Regions from separate parts of the Paenibacillus sp. W2I17 genome, predicted to be linked through region 1. Evidence: riboswitches for the same ligand, from Rfam matches in the RefSeq annotation. Region 1 holds a riboswitch; the other holds the start of a gene.
What was found. Region 1 has a riboswitch for glycine ahead of gcvT (glycine cleavage system aminomethyltransferase GcvT). Riboswitches for the same ligand answer to the same signal wherever they lie in the genome.
Positions count from the first base shown of each region.

Region 2: it holds a riboswitch for glycine, as region 1 does, so the genes downstream of both, sdaAB (L-serine ammonia-lyase, iron-sulfur-dependent subunit beta) here and gcvT (glycine cleavage system aminomethyltransferase GcvT) in region 1, are expected to answer to the same signal.

Region 1 covers NZ_JAUSXM010000001.1:6,191,547-6,204,222, forward strand. Annotated here, with positions in the region: gene ptsP (phosphoenolpyruvate--protein phosphotransferase) at 1-885, shown strand, start outside; gene gcvPB (aminomethyl-transferring glycine dehydrogenase subunit GcvPB) at 1,132-2,622, opposite strand; gene gcvPA (aminomethyl-transferring glycine dehydrogenase subunit GcvPA) at 2,709-4,064, opposite strand; gene gcvT (glycine cleavage system aminomethyltransferase GcvT) at 4,061-5,197, opposite strand; glycine riboswitch at 5,414-5,514, opposite strand; glycine riboswitch at 5,518-5,640, opposite strand; gene gcvH (glycine cleavage system protein GcvH) at 5,984-6,376, shown strand; gene QF041_RS27730 (PTS mannitol transporter subunit IIBC) at 6,796-8,250, shown strand; gene QF041_RS27735 (BglG family transcription antiterminator) at 8,289-10,388, shown strand; gene QF041_RS27740 (PTS mannitol transporter subunit IIA) at 10,388-10,822, shown strand; gene QF041_RS27745 (mannitol-1-phosphate 5-dehydrogenase) at 10,819-11,964, shown strand; gene QF041_RS27750 (cysteine-rich CWC family protein) at 12,027-12,278, opposite strand; gene QF041_RS27755 (endonuclease MutS2) at 12,426-12,676, opposite strand, start outside.
Region 2 covers NZ_JAUSXM010000001.1:4,077,666-4,090,341, reverse strand. Annotated here, with positions in the region: gene pstA (phosphate ABC transporter permease PstA) at 1-181, shown strand, start outside; gene pstB (phosphate ABC transporter ATP-binding protein PstB) at 194-949, shown strand; gene QF041_RS18225 (phosphotransferase enzyme family protein) at 1,140-2,156, shown strand; gene QF041_RS18220 (response regulator transcription factor) at 2,349-3,059, shown strand; gene QF041_RS18215 (hypothetical protein) at 3,056-3,400, shown strand; gene QF041_RS18210 (sensor histidine kinase) at 3,402-4,547, shown strand; gene QF041_RS18205 (LolA family protein) at 4,549-5,640, shown strand; glycine riboswitch at 5,790-5,914, shown strand; glycine riboswitch at 5,919-6,054, shown strand; gene sdaAB (L-serine ammonia-lyase, iron-sulfur-dependent subunit beta) at 6,167-6,856, shown strand; gene sdaAA (L-serine ammonia-lyase, iron-sulfur-dependent, subunit alpha) at 6,846-7,823, shown strand; gene QF041_RS18190 (alpha-glycosidase) at 8,007-9,767, opposite strand; gene QF041_RS18185 (response regulator transcription factor) at 9,996-10,679, shown strand; gene QF041_RS18180 (HAMP domain-containing sensor histidine kinase) at 10,736-12,247, shown strand; gene QF041_RS18175 (ABC transporter ATP-binding protein) at 12,328-12,676, shown strand, end outside.

The DNA.
Region 1 (12,676 bases):
ACACCAAATGATGTAACGGGTGTTCTGGAAAATGGCGGCGAGGCTGTAGGCCTGTACCGTACCGAGTTCTTGTACATGGGCAGAGACAAGCTCCCTTCCGAAGACATTCAGTATAATGCTTACAAAGCGGTACTGGAAAAAATGGAAGGTAAACCTGTCGTTGTTCGTACACTCGACATCGGTGGAGACAAAGAGCTTCCATACCTGGACTTGCCAAAAGAAATGAATCCATTCCTCGGCTTCCGCGCAGTTCGTCTGTGTCTGGACCGTCTGGATATCTTCCGTACACAATTGCGTGCATTGCTGCGTGCAAGCGTACATGGAAACTTGCGTGTCATGTTCCCAATGATCGCAACACTCGGTGAATTCCGTGAAGCAAAAGCTGTCTTGCTCGAAGAGAAAGAGAAGCTGGTTGCTGAAGGTATTGCTGTTTCTGACAGCATTCAACTCGGAATCATGGTCGAAATTCCTTCGACTGCAGTTCTGGCGGATCAGTTTGCCAAAGAAGTGGATTTCTTCAGTATCGGAACGAACGATCTGATTCAATACACGATGGCTGCTGACCGTATGAACGAACGAGTGGCTTATCTGTACCAGCCTTACAACCCAGCCATTTTGCGTTTGGTTAAAATGGTTATCGATGCAGCGCATCGTGAAGGCAAATGGGTTGGCATGTGTGGTGAGATGGCAGGAGACGAAACAGCAATTCCATTGTTGCTTGGTCTTGGATTGGATGAGTTCAGCATGAGCGCAACCTCCATCCTGCCAGCTCGTAGTCAGATCACTAAGCTGTCCCGTGCGGATATGCAGGAACTGGCTGCTAAAGCTCTGGATATGCAAACGGCTGAACAAGTCGTTGAATTGGTTCAAAGCATTCAAGCGTAATTTTGCCGGGGTTTCCTCCGGATTTGAGGTTTTTTCTTTTTCCGATAATGAGCTGCATTGATGCAGCGATTTTGCCGGTATCCGCGAATCATTGTGGATATCGGCTTTTTTTGTTATAAATGTTGAGAAATACTCTAACAGGATGATGGCGAGCTGTAAGAGTGGCATCTTTAAAGGGGAAGGCAACACAAAAAGCTCTTGCTGATTGGAACATCAGCAAGAGCCTTCGTTATAACAATGATTTGATTAACTGCACGCGCAGTTCAGTACAGGTTTGCGGGCGGCGGTAGTCTCATCGAGTCGAGTAACCGGTGTGCCATAAGGTGCGTTCAGGACTAATTCTGGTGTCTCTTCCGCTTCTTTGGCAATCCGTATCATCGTATCAATGAACCCATCCAGCGTTTCTTTACTTTCGGTTTCTGTCGGCTCGATCATGATGCATTCTTCGACGTTGAGCGGGAAGTACACCGTTGGTGGATGATATCCAAAATCAAGCAATCGTTTGGCAACGTCAAGTGTACGCACACCATATTGCTTCAAACCCCGACCAGACATGACAAATTCATGTTTACATACGCCTGGATATGGAATCTCGTAGTAAGGGGCGAGACGGGCCATCATATAGTTGGCATTCAGTACCGCACATTCAGAGACACGGCGCAAACCTTCCGGTCCATAAGTGCGAATGTAGGCATAGGCACGTACCAAAATACCGAAGTTGCCGTAGTAGGCTTTCACCCGACCAATGGATTGATCTCCTTCACAATCGAATGCATACATACCGTCATCATTTTTAATTACCATTGGCTTAGGCAGGAACGGAATCAGGCGATTCTTCACACCAACTGGTCCGGCGCCAGGTCCACCACCGCCATGAGGTGTACTCATCGTTTTGTGCAGGTTCAGATGCACCACGTCAAAGCCCATATCACCCGGACGGGTAATGCCCATAATGGCATTCGAGTTGGCTCCATCGTAATACAACAAGCCACCAGCCTGGTGTACGATGGATGCAATCTCCTGAATGTCTTTCTCGAACAAACCAAGTGTATTCGGGTTTGTCAGCATCAATGCTGCCGTATCCGAACCAACAGCTGCACGGAGCGCGTCCAGATCGACCAGTCCATCTGCGCGGGATGGAATCGTCACAGTTTGAAATCCTGCAACGGTAGCACTTGCCGGGTTGGTCCCGTGAGAAGAATCGGGCACGATGACTTTGGTACGTTGTTCGCCACGAGCTTCGTGGTAGGCACGAATCATCATAAGTCCAGTCCATTCTCCATGGGCACCAGCGGCGGGTTGCAAGGTCACAGCGTCCATACCTGTCAGACCTGCAAGGTCGTTTTGCAACGTATATAACAGTTCAAGAGCACCTTGAATGCTGGATTCATGCTGGTACGGATGGATTTTGGCAAAACCGTTATAACGGGCAACATCCTCATTGATCTTCGGATTATATTTCATTGTACAAGAGCCCAGTGGGTAGAATCCGTTATCTACACCGAAGTTGCGACGGGATAGCGCAGTATAGTGTCGAATAACATCTACCTCGAACACTTCCGGCAGTGCCGCTGCTTCCGAACGGAGCATTTCCCGGGGAATCAACGTATCCGCAGCCTGACGAGGAACGTCACATTCTGGCAAGGAATAAGCGACACGTCCCGGGCTGCTGAGTTCAAAGATCAATGCTTGCTCCGGTGCAGGGGATAAGGTCTGTGCGTTGAATTTTTCTGTCACAGATTGAGCCGAAGTGGAGACAGAGGTACCTGTTTCCGATTGTCCTTGTACCGATGTTGTCGTTGTCGTCGTTGTCGTTTCCTGAGTCACAGCGATCCCTCCAATGCTCGTGCGAATTCGTCAATCTCTTCCTTACTGCGTCGTTCGGTAACAGCAATCAGCATATGTCCGGCAAGCTCCGGGTAATCACGTCCGAGTTCGTAACCACCAATAAAGCCCGCATCCAGCAATTTCAACTGAAGGGCATCCACGTCGGTTCCTTCAGGAAGCTTAATAACAAACTCATTAAATGTTGGTGCATTAAAAGTAAGGCTAACTCCAGGAATCGCAGTTAATGTATTGAGGGTGTAATGACTCTTTTGCAAATTCAGATCCGCGACATCGATCATGCCCTGTTTACCCATGATGGACATATACACAGATGCGCTGAGTGCAAGCAAAGCCTGGTTGGAACAGATATTGGATGTCGCCTTTTCGCGGCGGATGTGCTGTTCACGTGCTTGCAGTGTCAGTACAAAACCACGCTTGCCGTTGCGATCCGTTGTTTGGCCTACAATTCGGCCAGGAATTCGGCGCATATGAGGCTGGGATACGGCGAAATATCCGCATGTTGGGCCGCCGAGTGAAGCGGCGATGCCGAGGGGCTGCGCATCACCTACAACGATGTCGGCACCCAGCTTGCCTGGGGCTTCCAGCAGACCCAGCGATAGCGGGTTAGCACTTACAACGAGCAGGCCCTTGTGCGCATGCACGAGGTCAGCGGCTTGCTTCACATTTTCCACTGCACCAAAGAAGTTCGGGCTCTGGATCATGACAGCAGCGGTATCGTCCGATATGGCGGCTTGCAGGGCATCCCAATCAGTGACGCCATCCTTATAACCAATCTCGACAATCTCCAAACTCAATCCGTGCGCATACGCCTGCAATACCTGACGGGCTTCCGGATGAACGGTACGGGATACGATGAGCTGTTTGCGACGAGTTGCCGCTGCGGCCAGGTTTCCTGCTTCGGCAAAGGCAGTTGCACCGTCATACATACTGGCATTGGCCACAGCCATACCGGTTAATTCACAGATGTAGGATTGAAATTCGAAAATGGCCTGTAGTTCACCTTGGCTGATCTCAGGCTGATAAGGTGTGTAGGCAGTGTAGAACTCGGAACGGGATATGACATGATTGATGACGGAAGGAACATGATGATCATATATACCTGCGCCGAGGAAGCTGGCGTGTGTTTCGAAATTGGCGTTGGCGCCAGCTTGTTTGGACATATGACGTGTCAGCGCATATTCATCGAGTTTGGAGGATACGGGCAGCTCGCCCTGATAACGAATCTCCTGCGGAATGTCCTGAAACAGATCCTCCAGCGTATCCACACCGATGGTTGCGAGCATGGCGCTCTGATCTTGCTCAGTCATGGGAATGTAACGGTGCTTGCTCATGCTTGATCAGCTCCTTGAGTAGGTGTCTTCGACGTACGTGTCCGTTTATGAAAAGGGGTCTTCACGACCTCGGCTTTTAGTTTCTTGCCGCGGATCTCAATCTCAAGCGGGGTTCCCAGCGCAGCGTATTTGCTGTCGATGAGGGCAAGCCCCAGATTACGCTTCAATGTAGGTGATTGCGTGCCTGTTGTCACTTCACCAATCTGTACGCCTTCGGCGTAAATCGGATAGTGGGGGCGAGGAATACCACGCTCCAGCACTTCGATGCCGACCAGTTTGCGGGCGAGCCCGTCAGTTTTTTGCTGTAACAAGGCTTCGTGTCCGATAAAAGGTCCGGCGTTCAGCTTCACAAACATGCCAACGCCAGCCTCAAGCGGAGAGATGGTTGCCGACAGTTCCTGTCCATACAGGGGGAGCCTTGCTTCAAAGCGCAGTGTATCCCGGGCACCAAGTCCGGTTGGTACGAGTCCGTGACCTTCACCGGCTTTCATTAATCCATTCCAGACCACAGCAGCCTGGTCCGCAGGAACATATAGTTCAAAGCCATCTTCACCGGTATAACCGGTACGGGACAACAGTAATTTTACTCCGCATACTTCAGCATCCTGCACAAAACGAAACGGTTCAATCGAGCTTACATCCGTATCTGTAACTTTCCCGATAATGTCTACAGCCAGTGGACCTTGCAAGGCGAGCAGCGCCGTCTGCTCCGAATCGTTGGTCATGCTTACGCCAGGGATCAAGTGCTCTTGCAGCCACGCCCAATCCTTGTTGATGTTGGAGGCGTTAACAACGAGCATATAATGCTGATCTTCCAGCTTATACACAAGCAGATCATCCACCACACCGCCATCTGGATAACACATCAGGGTGTACTGGGCTTGACCGGGAACCAGCGTGGTCACATCATTGGTCGTCATTTGTTGCAAAAAAACTTCAGCCTGCTCACCCTGTACTGTGAATTCGCCCATATGGGATACATCAAACAGTCCCGCGCGCTCGCGTACGGCTTCATGTTCTTTCTGGATTCCGCTAAATTGTACCGGAAGCTCCCAGCCTCCAAAATCAATGCACCGTACGCCTTCGTATTGCTGATACAGTGGGAAGAGTGGTGTTCTAAGCAAATCGGACATCAAATCACCTCGTCATGGGCCGTCAGCCGGCCGGATATACAATCGTGGATCAATGAACCAGGGTATTTTTAAATTTTCAGCTAGATACTTTCATCACATAAGTATGGTAAGGCAGCTATGACAGCGCCGATCTGAATCCTGTTTTTCGTTTTTTGGGAAAAAGGAAAAGGACAGGCCAAAGAATCGGCATGCCAAGTAGCACGCTGTATTCTAAGGCTCTGTCCCTTGTACCTGAGAGTTACCCCGCTACGTTGTGCAGCAGGTTTCCCCTTGGGTGATCATAACGCCCGCACAGGGCGAATAGATGCTCTCCAGAGTTGCGTCCCGTAAAAGTCCTTTTGCCTGAGAGATTCACCCCCGCTTATCGGTGGTTTACTCCTTCGGCGTTACCTCATGTGCATCCCGAATCGGGTGTCACGGGTAATCTCTCCCTTTACATTCATCCGCGGGTATAACATAGTCCAATAAACACATTTACTCCTCTCATTAAAACGTGAATCCACTACTGATGTCAAGAACGATATCATAGATAATGATTAAAAACCGAATATTTAATATTATTTTAATAATATTGTTCGTGTATTTATAAAGAGTGCGCTTACTATTCTAATATTCACCAGTATATGAAGAAAGAGTGTAATCCGGTTACAGGATTTAGAGGTGTTCAGCAAATAAATTGTGAGGTATCTTGACATTTGATTCAAAAATATCATACGCTATGTTCTGGGAAAAAGGTTAAGGTCAAAGAACGCATGTACTCATTAATGAAAAGCGAGGCGGATATCGATGAGCGAATTGAAAAGTGATTTCCTGTACAGTGAAGAGCACGAATGGGTGCAAACCGTAGGGGAGGATACTGTACGTATTGGCATTACCGAGTTCGCGCAGCATCAGCTGGGTGACATTGTGTTTGTGGAATTGCCTGACCTTGAAACTAATGTAAAAGCAGAAGACAGCATTGGAACGATCGAATCGGTCAAAACGGTTTCGGACTTGTTTTCTCCAGTCACTGGTTCAATCATTGCGGTGAATGATTCGTTGCAGGACTCACCTGAACTGGTAAACAGCTCTCCTTACGAGGAAGGCTGGATGATCGAGATTCGTGTTGAGGGAGATCTGTCTGCAGCATTGTCCACATTGATGAATGCAGATGCGTATCGCAAACATACCGAAGAATAGAATCAATGAACTTGTACTTATTAACATATGATTTTATAGAAAAATGAGATGTGCTTCATGTTATTGCGACCTGTGTGAGCTTGATGCTTGCACAGGTTTTTTTGTGCTTTCCAAGGAACGTTGTGAATACTGATTCAGGCAGATTGTGATGCAAATTGTCTGATTAGACCAAGCTATAGGTTAGAAAATGATTTTGGAAATGATAAAAGTCATAGGCGAGAAAAGCCTTATGTACCAATGAGTTCAGCCATTATGCATAGATAAAAACGATTACATAACCTAATGTTGTCATCATTGTTCATGACGAAAGTACGCTTTCATTTCATTGAACAGGAGAGCATTCTCGCTTAGGATTACAGCAGGGGAGAAATGATACCCCTTTCATAATCATAATCACTTGATCCAAGGAGGATAATACAATGAGTAATTTGGACCAATCGTCCAATTCCAAAGGTGGGCTACGGGTTGGTGTTCAGCGTTTTGGCCGATTCCTGAGTGGTATGGTCATGCCGAATATGGGAGCGTTCATCGCCTGGGGATTAATTACGGCTCTGTTCATTCCAACAGGCTGGTTCCCTAACGAGACGCTTGCCCAGCTAGTCGATCCGATGATCAAATATTTGCTGCCACTGTTAATCGGTTACACCGGGGGTACGATGGTGCATGGCCAGCGTGGTGGTGTCGTGGGTGCCATTATGACCATTGGGGTCATCGTGGGTAGCGATATTCCGATGTTCCTCGGGGCCATGATCGCTGGACCTCTGGCAGCATGGATCATCAAAAAATTCGATAAATCGATCGAAGGTAAAATTAGAGCCGGATTTGAAATGCTGGTTAACAACTTCTCAGCCGGTATTATTGGCGGAATCTTGGGCATATTTGCGCTACTGGGCATTGGGCCTGCTGTAGAAGCCATTAGCAAAGTATTGTCTGCCGGGGTGCAAGGCTTAATGAATCTGGGCTTGCTGCCGCTGGTCAACCTGATTATCGAACCGGGTAAAGTATTGTTCCTAAACAATGCAATTAACCACGGTATTCTTACGCCTATTGCAACAGATCAAGCAAGAGAATTAGGGCAATCCGTATTATACATGCTTGAATCCAACCCGGGTCCGGGACTTGGTATCTTGCTTGCTTACTGCTTCTTCGGACGCGGAATGGCCAAATCTTCTGCACCAGGTGCCGTTATCATTCATTTCTTCGGGGGAATTCATGAGATCTACTTCCCTTACATTCTGATGAGACCGATTCTGATTCTTGCCGCAATTGCGGGTGGCGTCGCAGGTACATTAACATTTATGCTCACCGGAGCAGGACTTGTTTCAGCACCATCACCGGGTAGTATTATCGCGTATTTCCTCTTAACACCAAAAGGTGGATACCTGCCGATGCTCGCAGGGGTGCTTGTAGCAGCCGTCGTTTCTTTCCTTGTGGCAGCATTGTTGCTGAAAACGGGTAAACAAAAGGACGAAGATCTGGAGTCCGCATCCAGTCGCATGAAAGATATGAAGAGTCAAGGAACCGTGCCAAACGCTGGCATTACGGCTAACCAACGTGAAGCAGACAGAGCTGCGGATATGGCCTTTTCTACTGTGAAAACAGATGTGAAAAAGATCGTCTTCTCCTGTGATGCAGGTATGGGATCGAGTGCCATGGGCGCTTCCATTCTACGCAAGAAGATGAAGGCCGAGGGGATTGACGTTACGGTGACCAATACGGCCATCAGTGATATCCCGCCGGATGCAGATGTGGTGATCACACAACAAGTATTAACCGATCGTGCCCGCTCTGTGGCGCCGAATGCAGAACATATATCCATCGACAACTTCCTAAAAAGCCCGGAATATGATGCGCTCGTTGAACGTCTGAAGTAATTGCACGCATTCGTTTTCCCTGAGCCGGAGGCTGAGATATGAGTATTACCAAAAGACAACGCGAAATCGTGGAGTTTCTGTTGGAGCACCCACATGAAGTCACTGCCGGCGAAATCGCCGTTGAAGTAAAAGTCAGTACCCGAACGGTTCATCGCGAGCTTCAAATGATTGAACAATGGCTTGAACCTTTGGGGATGAGACTGGAAAAAAAATCAGGAACCGGTATTCGAATTGATTCCGGTTCGGATGATCTGACTGCATTGCGACAGCAACTGGAGGGTAAAGAATATGTAGAGTTTACGCCAGAAGAGCGTAAGCTCTTCATGCTTTGCATCCTGCTTGATGAGTCAGAGCCTGTGAAGTTGCTTGCTCTTGCTTCGGATCTGAAGGTGACTGTGTCCACGGTAACCACTGATCTGGACGATCTGGAGTTACGGATTCTTCAGGCTGGACTGAAGCTGGTCCGCAGGCGTGGATATGGTGTCAAAATTAACGGAAGTGAGACGTTTCATCGCACAGCCATTGCTGCACTTGCCCTCGAATTTCTGGATGAGTCTGATCTGTTCGGAAGACAGCCAGAACAAGGAGGCTCCATCGTAAACCAAAAACTGCTGGATATGATTGGACATGGTGATGTGCTAACGGTCGAAAATGCGTTATGGCAGCCGGATATCGAATGGCTGGAGAACATCCCGGAACGGCAATACATGAAGCTGCTGATTCAATTATCCGTAGCAGTTGTACGTATCCGTAAAGGCTTTGGCATTGGGCGTATATCTCCCCGGGAGAAGAAGGGAGATGAAATTGCAGAGCAGGGTGAGATAAAGGTTCCGCCTTATCTGGCTTCCCGCTTGTGCAGTGTTCTATCCACCCAGCTGGGGCTGACATTCTCCCAAGATGAGCAGGCTTATTTTCACAGACTATTAATTGAGACAGAACAACGGATTCACTCTTCACGGCTGTTGCCGATAGACGACTTGATTTTACTGGACAGGGTACATTCACTGATTGATCAGATGCAGGCTAGAACTCATTATGCCTTTCATGAGGATCGTTTGCTTCGTGAGGGTCTGATTGGTCATATGCAACCTGTAATGGAGCGAATTGAAGAACAGCAGATCATTCGTAATCCGTTGCTGCAGCAGATTCGAAAGGATTATGATTCACTCTTCGAAGATGTCAAAAAATCCGTGCATCAAGCTTGGCCGGGTGTGAAAGTTCCGGATGAGGAAATTGGTTTCTTGGTCATGCATTTTGGAGCTTCCATTGAGAGGTTGCGTGCATTGAAACGGGAAATCAGGGCGATCATTGTGTGTACAAGCGGAATCGGATCATCACGTATGCTTTCCAGTCGACTGACGAAGGAGATTCCCGAGATTCGGATCATGGACAGTGTGTCCTGGTATGAAGCTACGCGAATCCCTACAGATGAATATGACCTGGTGTTATCCACTGTCGATCTGCCGATGGATGAGCATCAATATTACAAAGTGAGCCCACTGCTCACGGCAGAAGAGAGTGAGCAGCTGCGTCATTTTATCAGGACAACAACGTTACAACGACAGCATCACAAGCCGCAGGAAACAGAGGTTCAGACGACAAGTCGTTACTCGAACCCTGACGGAATGGAAGCTATTCTGGTTGAAATCGTCCGGATTATCGGGAAGTTTCAGGTGTACTCGCTGGATAACCAGGATATTGGTTTCTATAAAACCGTATATGCGATGTGCAACGTCCTCCATGAATCTGGTGTGTTGAAGGAACCGGAGGAGATTGCGAAACGGTTGGAGGCACGTGAAGCAGTGGGGAGTCAAAAGATTCCCGGCACAAGACTTGCGCTGTTCCATACACGCAGTGAGGGCATCTACAGGCCGTCTATCAGCCTATTTCAGCTCACTGAGCCACTCCTTCGTACGCCGGATGATCCGGCAGGAGTTACCCATATCCTCTTGATGCTCGGTCCCAGAGAATTATCCAAGGAAAGCCTGGAGGTTCTCAGTGAGATTAGCGCACTGTTATTGCAGGAAGAAATGATTGCATTGCTGGAGAAGGGAATCAGGGATGAACTCATTCATTACCTTTCCCAGGAACTGGTTGGATTTTACCGCAGTAAAACCGAAATTGGAGGTCAAAAATGATGAGTATGTTAACAACAGATAAAGTCATCTTGAATGCGACGGCTCAGGACAAATATGAAGCGATTCGTATGGCAGGACAGATTCTGAAGGATGCAGGACATATTACTGCTGATTACATTGAGAAGATGATTGAACGCGAAGAGATTGTCTCGACCTATGTAGGGAACGGACTTGCGATCCCGCACGGTACGAAGGAATCCAAATCTTTCATTTTATCCACAGGTATCTCTGTCATTCAGTATCCACAGGGTGTTGATTTTGGCGAAGAAAAAGCCTATATGGTGATTGGTATCGCGGCTCAAGGCGGGGAGCATATGGAGATCTTGACTAGCATCGCGGTGATCTGTGCTGAAGATGAGAATATGGAGGCCCTGCGACTGGCGAAAACAGCCGAAGAAGTTATTGCTATTCTGGAAAGTGAAATGGAGCTATGAAGGCCCTACACTTTGGCGCAGGTAACATTGGACGCGGGTTCATTGGATTGATTCTCTCCCGTGCAGGGTATGAGGTGATTTTCTCCGACGTGAATCAGGACTTGGTAACGGCTCTCCAGCAACGGGGACAGTACACGGTGGAACTGGCTAACGAGAGCAAGGATCAGGAGACCGTCACGGGTGTAAACGCAATCGATGGGACTCAGTTAGAAACGGTTGCCCAAACTGTGGTGGAAGCAGATATGATTACAACCGCAGTGGGTGTAGGAGTACTAAAGCATATTGCACCAGGCATTGCGAAAGGACTTGAGAAGAGACTGAATTCAGGTCCTGCTCAAAACCCTCTCCACATTATTGCTTGTGAGAACGCCATTGGAGCCAGTACGCAATTGAAAGAACATGTATATGCTCTGCTCAATGAAGACGTACGTTCCCTTGCGGATCAGTACATTTATTTCCCCGATTCAGCAGTAGACCGGATTGTGCCTATTCAGCATCATGAAGATCCTCTGCATGTACAGGTAGAGCCTTTTTACGAGTGGGTGGTGGATCGCTCCCAGATGGCTCCTGCATTCAAACCAGTTGAGGGCATTGTATATGTCGATGATCTGGAGCCGTATATTGAACGGAAGCTGTTCACTGTAAATACAGGGCATTGTGTTGCAGCGTATATCGGTAATGTGCATGGGTATGACACGATTCAGAAGGCTATTGCCGACGAAAAGGTAAAATCCATTGTATACGGCGCTTTGCAGGAAACCGGAGCTGTTCTGGTGAAACGTTTTGGATTTAATCCTGACGAGCATGAGCAGTATATTGTCAAAATATTGGGACGGTTCGTCAACCCGTATCTCACCGATGAGGTCACTCGTGTTGGTCGTTCCCCGCTGCGCAAGCTGTCTCCGAATGATCGTCTGGTTCGTCCGGCTCTTCAGGCCTATACGGATGGAACTGAAACGACCTATCTGGCTATGGGCATGGCAGCTGCCTGCAAATTCGATGTCTCCGATGATCCGGAAGCAGTCGAACTGCAGGACATGATCCGCCAGAAGGGGGTTTCGGCTGCACTGCATCATTATACGTCCATGGATGAGCATCATCCGGTGCTTCAACAGGCTGTTGCTCAGTATAACCAAATGTAAGAGCAGTGGTAGCGAAGCTAACAGTCTAGATAATGCATAATAGAAGAAGAGCCATACAGTTGTTAACTGTGTGGCTCTTCTTTTGGTTGGAGTTTATCGGCATAGTCATCCAAACAGCGTTGACATATACACGATTTTCGGCGCTGCTCTGGCGGAATGCGGTCAAATACACCCTCGGGGAAAGTAGCCCGGTTACACCAGCATTCCGAATGAGGATGTCCTGCGGCATAGGAACAGCGATTAGCTTCCCCGCATAAAGGGCAGACAAGAACATCGATATGGATGCGCTCTTGATCGTCTTGTTCTACAGACATTCGGTTCTTCCCTCCCTGTGAAATAGCTGTGAGTTGAAGACGAACACACTGATCTAGTATAACAGAACTGTGCTGGTGATTATGGAATTCACTGTGCTTAAATGTACATATGAATTCCATTTCACTATATCTGTTTTTTTCACTTGGCTATTCTTCAGGCGGTAATTCGATCTGTAGACCTTCCACATGCTTGCGTCCCATTAGTTTACGCTTCTTGCGGTTTTCTTTTGTCTCAAATACGATGTCCAGATCGTAGTCGTCACCCGGATAAAGTTCATCAGCAGATATATGCAGGGTCAGGCGTTTTTTATGGATTTTGACCTTGCGCCCTCTCAGCATGACTCCGATATTTCCCCGGCTATCCTCCACATCACAGACGATGCCCGATTGATTGAGAT
Region 2 (12,676 bases), 2.1 Mb from region 1:
CCGTCCGGCAGAGACACTTGCTGTCCATATCTGGAAAGTGAATAGTGAAGGTATTGGGCCAGATTCCAAAGAAGTGGCAGCAGGGGCATCCGCCGTGCTTGTCATTCTCGTGCTGGCGTTCAATCTAAGTGCACGCTGGATCGGTCGGGTTGTATTCCGCCGCATGACAGCTTCGAAATAAGGAGGAACCAACATGGCCATACCTTTTGGTACGGAACAGTTAAGCATATATTATGGACATTTCCAGGCGGTCAAGCAGATTAGCCTGACGTTTCCTGAAGCAAGCGTAACGGCTCTTATTGGGCCGTCTGGTTGCGGTAAATCCACGTTCCTCCGGTCACTCAACCGGATGAACGACGAGATTGCCGGTTCCCGTACAGAGGGACATATCTGGATGGACGGTAACGATCTGAATGAGCCTGGAACCGATGTAATCAAGCTTCGCCAGAAGATTGGCATGGTGTGGCAGAAGCCAAATCCTTTTCATAAGTCCATCTACAACAATATCGCGTTTGGCCCCCGCTACCGCGGTACGAAGAGTAAGAAGGCACTGGATGAAATTGTGGAAAAAAGCTTGCGCCGTGCTGCGCTCTGGGACGAAGTGAAAGACAGACTGCATGAGTCAGCTCTGTCTCTCTCTGGTGGACAACAGCAGCGCCTATGTATCGCTCGCGCTTTGTCTGTTGAACCACAGATTCTGCTGCTCGATGAGCCGGCATCTGCACTTGACCCGGTATCTACGGGTAAAGTTGAAGAGTTGATTACCGAGCTCAAGAAGGAGCTGCGGATTGTCATTGTTACCCATAACATGCAGCAGGCGGCACGCATCTCGGATTACACGGCTTATTTCTATCTGGGAAGTATGGTTGAGCACGGTGATACAGAGCACATTTTCACGAACCCGGACAATCGTCTAACGCAAGAATACATTATGGGACGTTTCGGTTAATTGGATCATGGAGTGTAACATAGAGTAATAGAGATAAAGAAATAAATAGAGATAAAAGAAAGCACAATGCCTGGACGGTTGTTCGGGGGTTGTGCTTTTTTGATTTCATATTGGAAGAATTTGCTGTGTGTAAAGCAATCATGCTACGATAATTAGTAATAAGGAGAACGTTTACATTACTTTGAAGGAGATGTTGATAATTACTACGGATCAGATGTCTTACGACCTTATGGCAGCTCAGATTATACAGAACTACACTATTGAGAAACCTGTCGTTTCATATATTCGTCATAATGAGAATCTGACATATCATGTCGTTGATGAAGCAAGCGGGCAGAAGTATCTGCTACGTATCCATCAAGCCGCATATGCAAGTATGACAGGCATTCAGCATACGCTTCCTGCGCTGGAGGCAGAGATGAACCTGCTTCATGAGTTAAACGCAACGACAGCATTGCGCGTTCAACATCCGGTACGCAATGCATCGGGTGAATGGGTAACGGTATGGACAAGTGAGGCAGGGAAAGAGATTTGTTGTACGGTACTGGAGTGGATTGAGGGAAGGGACATCCAGCAGGGAGAACGCCTGACAACAGAGCAGATCTATGATCTTGGGGCACAACTGCAGATGCTTCATCAATATGGGCATGATCAGAATCAGACAGATCGAACAAAGGTGCGGCCGGCATATGGCAATGCCCACGAGAACTTGGTCATGCTAGGGCAGTTAGAGGAAGGCGTCCGACTGGGGATTTTCACAACGGAAGACTTCGATCTGCTTCGTGAGACGTTTGAGAACATTAATGAGCAGCTAGAAACATACCCGCAGCACGCTGGGACATGGGGGATCATTCATGGGGATATTACTCGCAACAATCTGCTGATAACGGAGCAGGGAATTTCCATGATTGATTTTTGTCTACACGGTTATGGTTATTATCTTTTCGATGCCGGAGGGGCAGCACTTATGTTCAATCGGGAGGAACGTGACATATTCTTATCCGGTTATACCCAACAGACCGCACCACTGACGGATCGTGATATCCGATTAATGGAAGGATTCATGTTGATCTTTACACTGGGTTATTATGCCTTTCAGATGGCGAATGAGTCGAGACACGAATGGATGAAAGACCGCATGCCGAAGCTGTGCAGCAAGTATTGTAGACCCTATGTACAGAACGAGAGCATCTTCTATGAGTTATGAGGTGTTTCCTTTTCTAGGAGCTATAACTTAGGATTAAGATTGTGAATATTACCTGGGCGTCCTGAACAATCGGGGTGCTCTTTTTGCATGCATTAGATAACGATCGTAATGGACATTTATGAAGAAAGTATAAACTCTGAGGAGAGTCAACTTTTCTTAGCTACAATATAGTCATGGGAGGATGAAGCAGCGATGAGAGACAGCGAGAATATATTGCTGGTGGAGGATGATCCGGAGATTGCCCGTATTTTGAGAGATCATCTACGTCATGAGGGTTATGGGGTAACTTGGGCATCAAGCGGTTTGGAGAGCTGGGAAGACTTTAGGGAGGGAGCCTATCAATTAGTCTTGTTGGATCTGATGCTGCCGGAAATGGATGGGTTCACGGTATGCAAAAACATTAGACTGATCAGCGATGTTCCGCTGCTCATGATGAGTGCTCGAATTGAGGAAGAGAGCAAAGTCAGGGGGCTTGGGCTGGGAGCTGACGATTATATTACGAAGCCCTTCAGTCTAACGGAACTTACAGCTCGCATTAAATCTCATCTGAATAGGTACCGCAGATATCAGGGCGTAGAGCCGGATTCGACAGATAGACAGTATAACGATGGGTTATCGATTGATTATTTGAATCAGCGCGCACAGCTTCATGGAGAACATGTGGCACTAACCAACAAGGAATGGGCTTTGCTCATACTGCTTGCTTCTCATCCTGGCCGGGTGTTTACCAAGGCGGAACTGTATGAACATGTCTGGAGTCAGCCAGAGGCGGGGAACTCGAGTACAGTCACAGTTCATGTGAAGAGCCTTCGGGCCAAGCTTGGTGACGAGCCCCATCATCCACGCTGGATTCAGACGGTGTGGGGTAGTGGCTATCGGTTCGTGGGGGAGCCTGAGGAATGAAGTTGAAGTACTGGTTAATGCTTGCCTTCCTCATTGTAATGCTGCTGCCTGTCGCTGCTGGGTGGGCGCTGTACTCCCTGTATAACTATTACAATGATCAGCGTGCCGTAACGGAATATGTAGAGTTGTCCGGACAATTAGCTCCTATTGAACTGGCTTTATCTGACCCGGGACTGTACCAGCTGCACTCGCCTGATGCTTTCGCTGCACTCTCCGAATTGGAGAATGGTCGGGTGAACTTTGATCTGTATTTACCAACAGGGATTCGGGTGTACACATCAGGGGGGAGTACATGGTCTTCTGGAGCTTACACCGTTGGGGGGGCGGGAGCTGTATCGTAATTTGTACAAATTACAGATTCGTCATCGTACATTCTCGTTGAAGAAACCCGTATGGGAAAAAGGTGAGTTGGTTGGCATTTACGAAATCGTCATGCTGCGTGGAGATTGGCTGGAAGGCATATCCTTGCGGACAACCTGGGTCATGGGTCTCACTGCTACTTTCTTTATCCTGTTATACGGAACAGTGCTGTGGTTGCTATCTCGAAAGCTCTTTCGGCCGATGAAATATCTCATAGAACGAATGGATGCTTTTGCACGGGGAGAGGCTGCTACGGATGTGGTACCTGTTCGTCATGATGAAATGGGCATCTTGCTCCAACAGTTTGATGCAATGCAAGACAAGATCAGACATACTCAGGCCGATGTGGAGAGGGAGCAAAAAGAAAAAGAGCTCATGATCGCCTCGTTATCCCATGATCTGAAAACACCGTTGATGTCCATTAGTGCCTATACGGAAGTACTTAACGGTGATCGTCAACTGAAACGCCTTGAAAGGCAGGAATATCAGGATGTGCTGCTCGGAAATGTGGAGCGGATGAAACAGATGATTAGTGAACTTGAGATGTATACGGCGCTGGGTTCCAGTGAATCGGAGATGGCCATGGTTAAGGTGGAAGGTGAAGAGTTTTTTGATATGCTGCTTGGGAGCTATGAGGGACTTGCCGAGCGTGATCAGATTGACGTGAAGATGGATGTCCGCACAGATCAACTGTACCGAGTTCATCCCGAACAACTGATGCGCCTGACAGATAATCTGATAAATAATGCACTACGCCACACAAGGACGAACGGTGTAATGGGACTAGGGGTTATTGCTTCAGATTGGGAGCTTCCTGAATGGATTATTCCTTCGCTTAGAGCTGAATTGGATAACTACAGGGCGGGAGCAACATTGATCATAGTACAAAACGAAGGTCCTGCTATTCCTGAAGAACAGCTCATTCGTATCTTCGAACCCTATGTTCAACACCAGAATCAGGAGGAGAAGACGTATGCAGGTGGTTCGGGATTGGGATTGAGTATAGCCAAACGGGTTGCGATAAAGCACGGAGGGGATATGCGCATGTGGTCATACGAAGGATATGGAACGCTGGCAGCATGCCGATTGCCTGAACATGGAGAATGTAAACGCAGAGAGGGTGGATAAGATGATGAAAAAAGGATGGATGATGCTGGGTACTGCTGTGTTGGCAGGCGCCCTGCTTGGAGGTTGCGCGGAGAAGGATATGCTGGCTATGTCAGGAGATGAGATGATTGAGAAGGTTGTCTCAGCAGAAACAGAACCCGCCTCGTATTATGCGGAAGGTGTGATGAAGATATGGGCAGATGACAAGCTGACTAACACGTTGCAAATTAAGGAATGGGTAGATGGTGAAACCGGACGAAAGCGCACGGAAACATCAGAGAATGGCAATGTCAGTTACGCAGTTAATGATGGAAAGAAGATCATCATATATGAAAAAGAAACAGGGGCAGCATATTCCATGGATGCATCATCCGTGTCACAACAACCTAATCAAACCCAGAAGCAAATATTGCTCGATCAACTAGAGCGGTTACGTACTACGCATGATGTGAATATGATGGGACAGGAGAAACTTCATGGACAGGACGTCATTCATATTGAATTGACACCAAAAGAAGAAGGCGCATTCTCCATATCTTCAGAGTATTGGGTAGATCCCAAAACGTGGATGATTGTCAAAGTAAACAGCGCGTATGGGGATGGAAAATCAGAAATGGTCTATGATCCGATTCAGTATGACCCTGAATTCACAAAGGATACTTTCGTAATTGACATCCCTAAGGAGGTCGATGTGAAGGACTTGAACGATATGATGCAGAATTCCGAAGTGACCCTAGAGGAAGCGGAAAAAGCGTTGGAACAGCCGTTCCTACAGGACATGAGTGGAGAATTCGAACTATCACGGATCGAAATGTCTACATCGCGCGGTGAGCTGAGCAGAGATGAAGTAACCTTGTATTACGTAAGTAACGACAAGGTAGAAGTCAGCCTGACGGTATTCAAGATGCCGGAAGAAAATGTGGACGATACACTAATGCCGGATGAAGCCAAGATTAAGGTTCGTAACACCGAGGGTTCATATATGAAGAGCATTCGGAACATATCATGGAGTGAGAATGGCTTGCGTTACTCCATTATGGGTGAAAACGAAGGATGGACGAAAGAGAAGCTTCAAGCTTGGATAAATGAATTGAAGCTGCCTAATCATTCCTAATGAGTTGATAAAGATGGTAATTATACGTCACTTTTATTGACATATAATGTGTAGCATATTAATCTGTAAGTATATGTACCAGATATGATCCAATTGAACAGAAGACACACGTTCGATGTGAGTTGAACGAGGAAGTGAATATAAGCGGATGATAACGAGCGGGAGAGACCTGGGTTAGCCAAGCAAAATGGCTAGTGTTCAGGCACCGAAGGAGCAAGCCGCTGCGCACCCGGCGCAGTGGTTAATCTCTCAGGTAAATGTACCATCGTTGGACGCAACTCTGGAGAGTGCGCGAACTGCGCCACCCAAGGGGTATATGATCAGTCAGTCCGGTGACCTTGTCTGTAATTGCAGACAATGCACCTTGTCGTGAGACACTGCTGATTGTGAAACTCTCAGGTATCGAGGACAGAGAGAGGGCCTGAGGCCTTCTTCTGTCCTTTTTTGATGTCATCATTCAGCAAAAAAGGAACATTACGGCATGGAATCTGGATGGAAATGACGAATTTAATTGGAGGGTTACAAGGTGCGATTTAAAGATGTTTTCTCAATAATTGGTCCGTCCATGACGGGGCCTTCAAGTTCACATACAGCTGGAGCAGCAAGGCTGGGAAGAATCGCTCGACAGTGGCTAGGATGTACGCCAGATCGTGCCCGGCTGACGTTATACGGTTCATTCGCTGATACGTATCAGGGGCACGGAACAGATCTGGCACTGATTGGCGGTCTGCTGGATTATGTCACAGACGATCCGCGTATCCCGGATGCAGAGCAATACGCAGAGGAAGCGGGCATGGAGGTTGAGTTTTATACAAGTGGCCTGCCTGCTCCTCATCCAAATACGGTCAAAATTGAGTTGTGGCATGGAGAACGTGCCTGCTCCTTAATCGGTGCATCCATTGGTGGTGGAAGCGTATCGGTGCATGCGATGAATGATTTTCGTGTTCAGATTAGTGGTGAGTTTCCGACACTTGTTCTGCGACATGCGGACAAAGCGGGGGTGCTCGCCTCGGTAACGTCCACGATCAGTTCATCCGGGGTTAACATCGGGTATATGCAGGTGGACCGGAAAGCCCGTGATGGCGAAGCGCTTACCGCGATGGAAATGGATGGTGTGCCTAATCCCGATATGCTCAAGCGTCTAAAGGAGCTCGACCATGTGCTGGACATTCGTGTTATCGATTTGAAGAGAGGAGTTGGTTCGGATGCGGTTTAAACATTTGCACGAACTGAATACGATCTGTACAGCGGAATCCAAAACAATTGCACAGCTGATGATCGAGGAGCAGGTTCAGGAGACCAATACACCAGAAGCAGATGTTGTGAAGCAGATGTCTGAATATTATCAAGTGATGAAGGAAGCGGTACGCAAAGGGTTAACGGAAGATACAACATCACGCAGTGGGTTAACGGGTGGAGACGGCAAAAAAATGGCCGAGTACATCCGCAAGGGTGAGACTTGTTCAGGAGATGCTTCCGCACTTGCCATGGCGTATGCCCTGTGTGTATCTGAAGTGAATGCCTCCATGGGTCGGATCGTGGCAACACCAACAGCCGGTTCCTGCGGCATCATCCCCGGTGTGTTTATTAGCTCACAGGAGCGATTTGGCTGGACGGACGAACATTTGGTGAACGGGTTGTTCTGTGCGGGAGCGATTGGTTATGTTATTGCCAACAATTCATTTATCTCCGGTGCCGAGGGTGGCTGTCAGGCGGAAGTGGGTTCTGCAATCGGCATGGCTGCGGGTGCCATGGTTGAACTGCGTGGAGGTACACCGGAACAGGTCGTTCATGCCGTAGGCTTGGCGTTAAAAAATACACTGGGCCTTATCTGCGATCCGGTCGCAGGCCTTGTTGAAATCCCGTGCATCGTCCGTAATGGACTGGGTGCAGTTACGGCGCTGGCTGCGGCTGACATGGCCCTGGCCGGAGTGCGTAGTGCTATTCCGTCAGATGAAGTCATCGACGTCATGCTGGAAGTAGGCAGTGCGATGCCGAGCCGCCATCGGGAGACAGCCCAGGGCGGACTGGCCCAGACACCAACCGGCCGCAAAATGATGCAGAAGTTGGCTAAACCAAAGGCAAAGCGTGCCGAGCCTGAGCAGGAGTCAAAGCCAGCGGATTCTGACACAACTACAAGTGGGGCGGACAATGCTCAAATGGACAAGGATACTCAGGTTTAAGCTGAACCGGGACCACCGATATATAAATAGTGACATTATTATGTATAACGGCGAATACAAAAATACAAAACAAGCGTCCGTGAACCCGAATCAGGGTTCTGCAGGACGCTTGTTTTATGCTGCCAGATGAAGCGAAGATAGGCTATTTAGATGTGGCTCAGATGTATGATGTGTATTATAACTCTAGTCCTGACTCACAGCCGTACTCAATACGGCATATCCATACGCGGGCAGTTCAATGGCGAGTACGCCATCTTCCTGGGCGGTACGATGGTTTCCGCCAAATAACTCGGTCCATTCCTCGTCCCCAGCCTCCAGCTCGACAATAGCCGTCTCTTCTGATCGATTGAACAGAACCAAAATGCGTTCCTCCTCATTTTGTCGCTCAAATACCAGTTGGCTGCCATCGGGACGAGCCTGCAGGAAACGAACGGTGCCTTCTGCACGCAGGGCAGGATGAGCATGACGCAGGGAGATCAGTTTCTGATAAAAGTCGAACAGCTCTCGGTCCTGCTTCGCTTCATCCCATTCCATGCATTTACGGCAGCCCGGATCATGTTCGCCATCCATGCCAATCTCGTCTCCGTAATAGATGCATGGCGCTCCCATGTAACTGAACTGGAATAACGCAGCCAGCTTCATCTTGCGCTGGTCGCCTTCACACAGCGTGAGCAGTCGCGGGGTGTCGTGGCTGTCCAGCAAGTTAAACGCCACTTCGCTAGCCTGAAGCGGATAACGGGATAACTGTCGCCCGATGGAGTTTGCGAACTGTTCGGCGTGCATTGTATTTTTCACAAAGAAAGCATTCACGGCATCGGTAAACGGATAGTTCATAGACGCATCGAACTGGTCGCCTTGCAGCCAGGAAGAAGACTCGTTCCATACTTCCCCCAGAATGTAGGCATCCGGATTAGCCGCTTTGACTACACGGCGGAAATCACGCCAGAATGCATCGTCCACTTCGTCTGCCACATCCAGCCGCCATCCGTCCGCACCCACTTCCTTGATCCAGTACTCAGCAACCTCCAGCAGATAGGCCTTAACCTCGGCATTCTCCGTATTCAGCTTTGGCATGTGCGCTTCGAATCCGAAGGTCTCATACGTAGGAATGCCATCCTTCACGTCCAGCGGGTATTCATGTACATGAAACCAGTCCTTGTATTTGGATTGTTCTCCGTTCTTTTGCACATCCACAAACGGCGCAAATGTCTTCCCGGAATGGTTGAACACAGCATCCAGAAGTACGCGAATTCCGCGTGCATGGCACAGCTCGACCAGTCGTTTCACGGTATCTGCGTCACCAAAGTGCCGGTCTACCCGCAGGTAGTCTTCGGTATCGTATTTGTGATTGGTGGTGGCTTCGAAGATGGGTGTGAAGTAGATCGCATTAATGCCAAGATCGCTGATGTAATCCAGATGGTCGATCACGCCCTGAAGGTCACCGCCGAAGAAATTGAAAGGTGTTGGCTCGCCGCCCCACGGCTCTACCTTTTCCGGACTAATATCCGGGTTGCCGTTGGCGAATCGTTCAGGGAAAATCTGATAGAACACCGCATCCTTAACCCATGCAGGGGGTGTGAATACAGCTCCGGCATGAATATAAGGGAACTGGAACATACGACCCGGATCGTCCGGTTCTTCTTCCTGGAAGTCCGTCTCGGTCATCCAGATCTGTTCGTCTCCGTTTTTGAGCAGAAAAGAGTATTTCAGTCGGTGGTAGGGAGGTTTCACCTCACCCTCGTAGTAATCGAACATGGAGTCAGAGGTGAACTTCGTTAAGGGAACCAGAGCTTTGGTTGCATCCCACGCATATTTATCCCCGGTCAGGGCATGTACCTCGGTCAGATCATTCTTTTTGGCACGCAGGCGCAGATGGATTGTATCTTGGTCATAGGCATAGGCCCAGTTACGTTTCGGTTGATGATAGATGGCTTCCAGCAGCATGATGAATTTCCTCCCGTCAGGTGTGGATATAGTATGTACTTGGTAGACTTGATTAATATGACATTCCCCACGTTAATGAATACGCTATAATTAGAATGTGTGGTAACGTAAAGGACTTTAACATTGTTTCAATAAGACATGAATCCATATGTTATAGGCAGCTTTTATCATTATTATGCTCAGATATATCATTAACCCAATGGGGACAGAAAGGAAACGAATATTCGGATGAAAACCAAACTGTTATATATTGAAGATGATACGGAAATTGCGACTTGGGTCAGAGCCGATCTGGAGGAGCGCGGTTATGAGGTGGTATGGCTCGGCAGTGGTGAAGGTGCAGCGGAGGCTGCTATCGGTTGCTCACTCATTATTCTGGATGTCATGCTGCCCGGGCTGGATGGATTTACGGTGGGCCAGCGACTGAAAAAAGAACATCCCGCGGTGCCTATTGTCATGCTCTCGGCCAGAACGTCCATTGACGATAAGTTGCACGGTCTTGATTTTGCCGATGACTATGTGACCAAACCATTTCACCCCGATGAACTGGCTGCCCGGATTGAAGTACAACTGCGTAAGGCAGGAACAGCGGTATCCACGGATGCTGCCCTGAAGCTGGATCATCTCTCCATCTATGAGAAGGACAACCGGATCGTTAATGAGGAGACGGGAGATGAGATTATTTTATCGGGAAAACAGTTCCACATCTTCGCCTACCTGCTACGACATATGGGCATGATTCGCACGAAAGAGCAGATCTATGAAGCCGTCTGGAACGAGCCTTATCTGGATGGGGACAAGACTTTAATGGTACATATTCGACATCTACGCGAAAAGCTGGAGCTTGATCCGGCCAATCCTGTAGTTATTCAGACGGTCCGTGGTGTGGGATATCGTGTGAAGAAGCCATGATCCGGTGGTTCAGAGAACGGAAGATCATGAAGGGAGAACGGAAGGGAGAACGAAGCATGGATCAAAAGCAATCCAGGCGGCGCAAGCTTCGCTTTGGGCGCTCCTTGATGTCCAGATACATCCTCCTGATCCTGGCGGCAATATTGTTTGTGCCTGTTGTCCTTCCAATCATATCCGTTATATATATTGTCGTAGTGAATAATACGAACACAGACCGAGCAGCACCTTACGGTGATGTTACTAGGATCAGTAATATCTGGTCACGTGAATCGAAGAACCTGGATGGTGCTTCGGATGAAGAGATTAAGGCCCGGTTGGAGCAATTACATGACTCATATCCCAAATCTTCCATGTATCGTGTGAATGTGAGCGGTGAGACCCTCTTTATTCTCGGTGGTGAAGATGTAACGCTTCTGAAATCCACGTCGCCGGATGGCAGAACAGACACGACATTGAGATGGTCACTGGATTCCGGGCAAACGACAGAGACTCATATTCCATCCTTATGGAATGCGAACAATACCGTGCAATTCATGAAAGAAGCCTCCTATCGTGATCCACTGACCGTAGTTGCATATATTGGCGGAGATGAGCAGGACAAAGGACAGGGATTCATGATCATTGAAGTGCCGCGGTCACTTCTGCAAATGAATCAGAGTAACTGGCCGATGGAACTTTTGTATCTTGGTATCGTAATGACCCTCATCTTTCTGATCTTCATCATTATGTCGTTTCTCTTCTTTGCACGCATTCGCAAACGACTTATTCGTTTGCAGACGGCCATGATGACCACAGGCAAGGAAGGCCTCCCGCTTCCGGTAGATATCCGCCGGTCAGACGAGATTGGTCAACTGGAAGAATCCTTCAATCAGATGGTGCATCAACTGTCCGACAGCCGCCACCGTGAACGCGAGGAAGAACAATTGCGCAAACGTCTCATTGCAGGGCTTTCCCACGATCTGCGTACCCCGCTAACGGTGATTCGTGGACATATGCATGCTTTGCACAAGGAAGAGTTGAGCGAGCAAGGTGACCGTTCATTACATCGCATGGAAGCAAAGATGGAGGACCTCGGTGGGCTCATTGACAACATGTTATCCTACAATTTGCTCACAAGTGGGAAATATACACTGAAGCTGGAAGAGAAAGATATACTGCGGATCGTCAGGGAAACGGCGGCCGCCTGGTACCCGGTCTGGGAGAAAGAGCAATTTGAGATTGATATTGACCTGCCAGAGGAACCGCTGATCTGGCATATGGATGAACAGGGCATGCGCCGTATTCTTGATAATTTGTTCCAAAACGTGATCCGCCATGCCGCCAGCGGGAAATATATTGGTATATCAACTCAGGAGATTCAGGGTGAGACGGCCATCGTTATTCAGGATCGGGGTCCGGGAATGCAACCGAATTCCGACACAAAAGGCACAGGTCTAGGCTTATCCATTGTAGACCTGTTGATTCGTGAGATGGGTCTTCGCAAGCGGGTAGACAGTTCCGATACGGGTGTCCAGACATATATCTACAGTGGTAAGGGGAAACAGGGAAACAACAAACCGCTGAAATAGCTTTTTTAAACTAAACTTAAACTGGAGACTACTTTAGCTTTAACCTTGGAAGGTTACGATAGTTCCGAGGTGATCATACAGTGAGTGAAAATATTATTCAAACGGCGAATTTATGGAAAACATACCGGGACCGTGCAGCGGTCCGTGAACTTGATCTGCATATTAAAAAGGGAGATATTTACGGCTTCCTCGGTCCCAACGGCGCCGGCAAAACAACAACGATTCGCATGCTTCTCGGCTTGATTAAACCAACCAAAGGCGTGATACGTATCTTCGACAAGGATATCCGCAAGGATCGCATGGATATTTTGCGCCGTGTGGGTTCCTTGGTCGAATACCCGTCCTATTACGGACATCTGAACGCAGTAGAAAATCTGGAAACTTTGCGCCGCATCATCAATGTACCAAAATCAAGAATTGCTGAAGTGC